2 regions of the Methylobacterium sp. B1 genome follow, and region 1 is predicted to be linked to the other one. Evidence: riboswitches for the same ligand, from Rfam matches in the RefSeq annotation. Region 1 holds a riboswitch; the other holds the start of a gene.
What was found. Region 1 has a riboswitch for thiamine pyrophosphate ahead of thiO (glycine oxidase ThiO). Riboswitches for the same ligand answer to the same signal wherever they lie in the genome.
Positions count from the first base shown of each region.

Region 2: it holds a riboswitch for thiamine pyrophosphate, as region 1 does, so the genes downstream of both, thiC (phosphomethylpyrimidine synthase ThiC) here and thiO (glycine oxidase ThiO) in region 1, are expected to answer to the same signal.

Region 1 covers NZ_BACT01000892.1:816-4,220, reverse strand. Annotated here, with positions in the region: gene I53_RS25460 (thiazole synthase) at 1-558, opposite strand, end outside; gene thiS (sulfur carrier protein ThiS) at 561-773, opposite strand; gene thiO (glycine oxidase ThiO) at 770-1,993, opposite strand; TPP riboswitch at 2,058-2,186, opposite strand; gene I53_RS25445 (TIGR02281 family clan AA aspartic protease) at 2,420-2,929, shown strand; partial or broken gene I53_RS25440 (adenylate/guanylate cyclase domain-containing protein) at 3,090-3,405, opposite strand, start outside.
Region 2 covers NZ_BACT01000545.1:5,778-9,182, reverse strand. Annotated here, with positions in the region: gene thiC (phosphomethylpyrimidine synthase ThiC) at 1-1,854, opposite strand, end outside; TPP riboswitch at 1,926-2,031, opposite strand; gene I53_RS15995 (alpha/beta hydrolase) at 2,151-2,981, shown strand; gene I53_RS15990 (restriction endonuclease) at 2,995-3,369, shown strand.

The DNA of each region.
Region 1 (3,405 bases):
CCGGCGGCAGATCAGTTCGAGATTGGCCGGGTTGGCGATGCCCATCCCGGACCCGATCAGTGAGCCCATGGGCATCACGGCGGCGCAGCCGATATCCTCCAGGCGCTGGCATACGATCGGGTCGTCGTTGCAGTAGGGCAGCACCACGAAGCCGTCATCGACGAGATGGCGGCAGGCCTCGATCAGCTCCATCACGTCCGGGTAGAGCGTCTCCCGGTCACCGATCACCTCGACCTTGATCCAGTTGGTATCGAGCGCCTCACGGGCGAGTTCGGCGGTCATGATCGCGTCGCGGGCCGTCTCGCAGCCGGCGGTATTCGGCAGGAAGCGCTTGCCCTTCAGGATCTTGACCGTGTCCGAGCCGTGGCCCTGCAGCGAGACCCTGCGGATCGAGGCGGTGACCACGTCGGCGCCGCTCGCCTGGACGGCGTCGCGCATGATCGCCTGCGTCGGATAGCCGGCGGTGCCGATGAACAGTCGCGACGATAGGCTCACGCCGGCGATGGTCAGGCTGTCATCCCCACCTTCGGGACGCAGCGGCGTATGGGTCTGATCCATGCTCAACCTCCCTGCATGGCGCGAACGATCTCGACGCGGTCGCCCTCCGCGATCCGGGTTTCCCCCCAGTCGCGGCGGCGCAGCACCCGGCCGTTCAGCGCGATGGCGACGCCCTGCGGGCTCTCGATGCCGCTCTCCGCGGCCTCGAGGCGGAACAGCGCGTCCACCGTCTCGGCCGCGCAGTCGCGCGGCTCACCGTTGACGACGAGCTTCATGCCGAGGCCCTCAGCGCGTCCGGCTGGCCGAAGCGCAGGCGGGTGAAGGGACGGGCGACCTCGGGCAGCGCGCCGTGCAACACCAGCGCGGCGATCGCCTCGGCGGTGATCGGGGCGAGCAGGTAGCCGTTGCGGTGATGCCCCGTGGCGGCGACGAGGCCCGGTGCGATGGTGTCGAGGATCGGCGCGTCGTCGTCCGAGGTCGGGCGGTAGCCGCTCCAGACGGCCTCGACTTCCATCTCCTCGATACCGGGCAGCACCCGGCGGGCGCCCTCCAGCAGCGCGTAGAGCCCGCCCGCGGTAACGCCGGGCCGGAAGCCGCAATCCTCCACGGTCGCGCCGACGATGAGCTGGCCGTCGCTCTTCGGCGCCATGTGGACCTGCTCGGTCCAGACCATCCGCGCGAGGGTGCCGGTGCGGGCGGTGGTGCGCAGCGCCAGGGACTGGCCCTTCAGCGGACGGACCGGAAGGGCGAGCGCGTCGGGGAGCAGACCGCCCTCCCCGCTCCAGGCGCCGGAAGCCAGGATGACGGTCTCCGCGGCGACGACGCGGTCGCCGGCGCGGATCCCGGTCACGCGGCCGCCCGACCAGTCGAGGGTGGTGACGGCGGTCCGCTCCACCAGGATCACGCCGGCCCGGCGACAAGCCTCGTTGAGGGCCTCCATGACCAGACGGGGATCGACCTGATGGTCCAGCGGGCAGTGGATCCCGGCGGTGACGGAGGGGCGCAGGCCGGGCTCCAGGCGCCGCACCTCGCTGCCCGGCAGCCAGGTGGCGTCGAGTCCCGAGCGGCGCTGCAGGTCGTAGCGGAAGCGCAGGCGTTCGACCTCGTCGCGGCCGACCGCCAGCACCAGGGTGCCGTCGGCCCGATAGTCGATGGTTCGGCCGGACTCGGCCTCAAGGGCGTCGCGGAAGCCGGGCCAGAGCCGGAGCGAGTCCAGGGCGAGCGGCAGAAGCGGGTCCGAGCCGGGCTCGTGCTCGGCGGCCGGAGCCAGCATGCCGGTGGCCGCGAGGCTCGCGCCCGCGCCGATCGTCTCCCGCTCCAGCACGGTCACCGTGCGGCCGGCCCGCGCGAGCCGCCACGCGATCGACAGACCGATCAGCCCGCCGCCGATGACGGCGACGTCGGTCCGCGCCGGCAGGACGGCGGGCGCGACGACGCTCTCGGGATTGCGGCGGCGGCCGATCGGTGAGGCAGGTCGGTCGAAGGGCACAGGCATCTCCGCGGATTGCCGTCGCGGGGAGCGGGCCGTGCGCTTCTGCCAGAAGCTGTGGCCTGCCTTTCGGGCAGCCGCGGTCCAATCCCTACGCCGGTATGAGCCGGATCAGGTTCGAAGGATTTCCGCGCCGCAGGTCCTGAGGGACGTGCCAGCGGTTTCTCAGCCCCTTGCCGGGGATCTCCCTGGAACAGACGCAGATGTGGCGTCACGGCTTGTGTCGGTCAACCCCGCGCCGCCGCCCCTGCATCATTCCCGTGACAATCCGCGGGTCGCGGTGACAGTCCAGACACCAAGCGGACCGGAATCGGCGCGCGGACAGCGGTCGCGATAGGCGGCGCGCACCATCCCTTCACGCGTCTGGGATCTGATCGCCGGGATCCCGGACCTCCTCCGGGCGCCGGCACTCCACGTCACGGGCGAATTTGCGTGCGCACAATCCTGTTGATCTGCATGCTCGGCTTTCTCGGCGTCACGGCCGTCCTGAAGGTGCGCGACGGCATGCGGGCGGCGCCGGTCGCGCTCGCCGTCGCACCGCCGCCGGAGCCGGATCTCGCAGACCGTGCCGCCGCCGGTGTGGCCCTCCAGGCTGGCCGCAACGGCCATTTCTTCGTCAACGCTCTGCTGGACGGCCGTTCACTGCCGATGATGGTGGATACCGGGGCGAGCGCCTGCGCGTTCTCCGAGGAGGATGCCGCGCGGATCGGGATCCAGGTCGCTGCGTCCGACTTCACGCGCGTCTGGAACACCGCGAACGGGACGGTTCGCGTGGCGCCGATCCGGATCGCGATCGTGCAGATCGGATCGATCACGGTGCGAGACGTCGATGCGGTCGTGATCCCGCGCGGGCTCCTGTCCACCAGCCTGCTGGGCATGTCATTCCTCAGGCGCCTGCGCGAGTTCGGCGTCTCCGGCAGCACGATGACCCTCAGGGGCTGAAACGCCCGAACGCCCATGCCGATCTCTGGGGTCGCGGTGCGCCAACGGCGGCTGGCGCGGCCCGTCTCCCCGGGATCGGCTGCGGGCCAGCGTTCACGGCGGACGGGTGGGACGGCTTCCTGACGCCGAGAGCCGATCGAGGACGCGATCGGAGAGGGGCTCAGCTGGATTTGCGCGGGCGCAGGAACTTTGGCCGGAAGACCGCCATGGGCTCGTCGAACCCGTTGAGCCGGTGCTCGCCCAGCGGGATCGGATCCCCCCAGAGGAAGTCCACGAAGGGCTTGGACATCAGCAGCGGCTCGCCGAGGGTGCGATTCAGCTGCGCGATGCGGCTCGCGAGGTTCACGTCGCGGCCGATCACCGTGAAATCGAGGCGGGAGCCGGACCCGACATTGCCGTAGGCGGCCTCGCCGTGGTGGAGCGCGATGCCCGCGGCCACCGGTACCGGGAACTGGTGCAGGGCGTTCGCCTCGTCG
Region 2 (3,405 bases), on a different contig from region 1:
CTCGGCCAGGAACTCCTCCGACTTGGCCCGCATGCCGGCTTCGGCCTCGGCCTTGGACATCGCGGGCGACGCGCCCACGACTTCGCCGGCTTCCTCCATCGCCAGCACCTCGGCCCGCAGATCCTGGGTGATCTTCATCGAGCAGAATTTCGGCCCGCACATCGAGCAGAAATGCGCGACCTTGTGGGCGTCCTTCGGCAGGGTCTCGTCGTGGTAGCGGCGGGCCGTATCCGGATCGAGGCCCAGGTTGAACTGGTCCTCCCAGCGGAAGTCGAACCGGGCGCGGCTGAGCGCGTCGTCGCGCAGCTGCGCGGCCGGGTGGCCCTTGGCGAGGTCGGCGGCGTGGGCAGCGATCTTGTAGGTGATCACGCCGGTCTTCACGTCGTCCCGGTCGGGCAGGCCGAGATGCTCCTTCGGGGTGACGTAGCAGAGCATCGCGGTGCCGAACCAGCCGATCATCGCGGCGCCGATGCCCGAGGTGATATGGTCGTAGCCGGGGGCGATGTCGGTGGTCAGCGGGCCGAGGGTGTAGAACGGCGCCTCGCCGCACTCCTTCAGCTGCTTCTCCATGTTGACCTTGATCTTGTGCATCGGCACGTGGCCGGGGCCCTCGATCATCACCTGGCAGCCCTTGTCCCAGGCGACCTTGGTCAGCTCGCCCAGCGTCTCCAATTCGCCGAACTGCGCGGCGTCGTTGGCGTCGGCGATTGAGCCCGGGCGCAGGCCGTCGCCCAGCGAGAACGACACGTCGTAGGCCCGCATGATGTCGCAGATCTCGTCGAACCGCTCGTAGAGGAACGATTCCCGGTGCCCGGCCAGGCACCAGCGCGCCATGATCGAGCCGCCGCGCGAGACGATGCCGGTGACGCGCCGGGCGGTCAGCGGCACGTGGGCGAGACGCACGCCCGCATGGATGGTGAAGTAGTCGATGCCCTGCTCGGCCTGCTCGATCAGCGTGTCCTTGAAGACCTCCCAGTCGAGCTTGAGCGGGTCGCCGCCGACCTTCTCCAGCGCCTGATAGATCGGCACCGTGCCGATCGGGACCGGGCTGTTCCGGATGATCCACGAGCGGATGTTGTGGATGTTGCGGCCGGTGGACAGGTCCATGACCGTGTCGGCGCCCCAGCGGATCGACCAGACGAGCTTCTCGACCTCGTCGGCGGCCGAGGAGGTCACGGCCGAGTTGCCGATATTGGCGTTGATCTTGACCAGGAAGTTCCGGCCGATCGCCATCGGCTCCAGCTCGGTGTGGTTGATGTTGGCCGGGATGATCGCCCGGCCGCGGGCGATCTCGTCGCGCACGAATTCGGGGGTGATGAAGGGCGGGACCGAGGCCCCGAAGCTCTGGCCGTCGGCGAGTGCGGCCTCGGCGCCCGCGAGCATCTTCTCGCGGCAGACGTTCTCGCGATGGGCGACGTAGATCATCTCCTCGGTGATGATCCCCGCGCGGGCGAACTCGTACTGGGTCACCCTCTGGCCCGGGGCCGCCTTGCGGATGGTCCGCTCGGCGGGGCAGGGGGCCACGAGCTTGTCGCCCGCGAAGCCGTTATCCTCGGGCTTCACCGCCCGCGGGGCGACGGCCGCGTAGCCGCGAGCCGCGATCCAGGGCTCGCGCACGCCGGGGAGGCCGGCATTGAGGTCGATCCGCGCGTCGGTCTCGGTGTAGGGGCCCGACGGGTCGTAGACCCGCACCGGTTCCTCCTTCGGATCGGAGAGGACGATCTCGCGGTAGGGGACGCGGATGTCCGGCCGTCCGGCCGGGCTCGCATAGGCCTTGCGCGATCCGGTCACCGGACCCGTGGTCACGGTCTCCGGGCTGCCTTTCACATCCTTGGGGAGAACGGGTGCGTTCATCGTGGGCCTCTCCTCGTGCTGGAGCAGTCCGGTCCACGCGATGGCCGAGATGAGATGGGGCCGCGCGACATGCGACCGCAGGTTCCCGTCCCTCCGCCGGTATGAGCCGGATCAGGTTCAAGGGTCAGGGCAGCGTGCCCAATCTCAGCCCCCGGCGGGGCTCCCCTCGGAACGGTTCCAGACTCAGGCGCGCGGACGGCTTTGTCAATGCTGACCGGGCGCCCTAGAAAACACATCCCGAAAACCGTTCGATCGAACGCATCCGCTTCTCAACCCCACGGCCTCACCCGCATCGCATGCGACTCCTCGCCGGCCTCCTGCTCGCCGTGCTCCTGCTCTGCGGGTTGGCCTGCGCCGCGCTCGCCCTCGGACAGCGCCGCTTCCTCTATCCGGGCGCCTTCAGCCCGCCGACACCCTGGCCGGTGCCGCCCGGGGTCGCGACGATCACGGTCGCGACCCCGGATGGCGAGACCCTGCACGGACTGTGGCGGCCGCCGCGGCCGGGCTGCGGCGTCATCGTCAGTTTCCACGGCAATGGATCCCGCCCGGAACCGCACGCGGAGCGCTTCGCCGCGGAGCCGTGGCGGGCGCGCGGCTGGGGTCTGCTGACCGTGGCCTATCGCGGCTATCCCGGCTCGACCGGCAGCCCCAGCGAAGACGGCCTGATCCGCGACGGCCTGGCGGCCGCAAACGCCGCGCGGGCACAGGCGCCCGACGCGCCGATCCTGCTGCACGGCCATTCGCTGGGTGCGGCCGTCGCGGTCGCCGTCGCCGAACGGGTGCCGACGATCGGGCTTTACCTGGAGGCCCCGTTCGACTCGATGATCCACACCGTGCGGCTGCATGTCCCGCTAGTCCCCATCTGGCTCCTGCGCGACACATACCGCTCGGACACGCGCATCCGTGGCGGAACTGCGCCGGTTCTGATCGTGCAGGGACGCGACGACACGGTGGTGCCGCTCAAGTTGGCGCAAGGCCTCGCCGCAGCAGCCGGCCCGCGGGCGCGGATCGCCGTGATCCCGGGCGACCACGTGTCCATCCTGGGGGGCCGGGACCGAGAGGCCGAGGCGATGTTCAGAGAGCGTGTCGGTCCGACCTGCCCGCAGCCGGTCGATCAGCAAGGATAGGAGAGGGGCGCGCGTGGTCGGACGGCGCTCGCAGCGCTGGAGCGCCGAGGATCCGGACGCACCGGGTGCGCAGGGCCGGCCCGAGCCGGTCTGCCCGCTCTGTGAGCGCCCGATTCCGCATCGCGCTCGCTCCAGCCTCCATCACCTCACCCCGAAGCTCAAGGGCGGAACCCATCGCGGTACCGTCCGCCTACACCAGATCTGCCACTCGGCGATCCATGCACGCTACAGTGAGGCCGAGATCGCCAAGCGCTTGGCCGATCTCGAAGCCCTGCGGACCGATCCGGAGATAGCCCGCTTCCTCGCCTGGGTGCGCGGCCGGCCGGACGATTTTCACGCCGCGACGCGCATGACCCGCGCGCGGCGGTCGGCGCGGCGCAAGGTCTGACCGCCGGCGTTTACCGACCGTTCGTCACATCCGCAG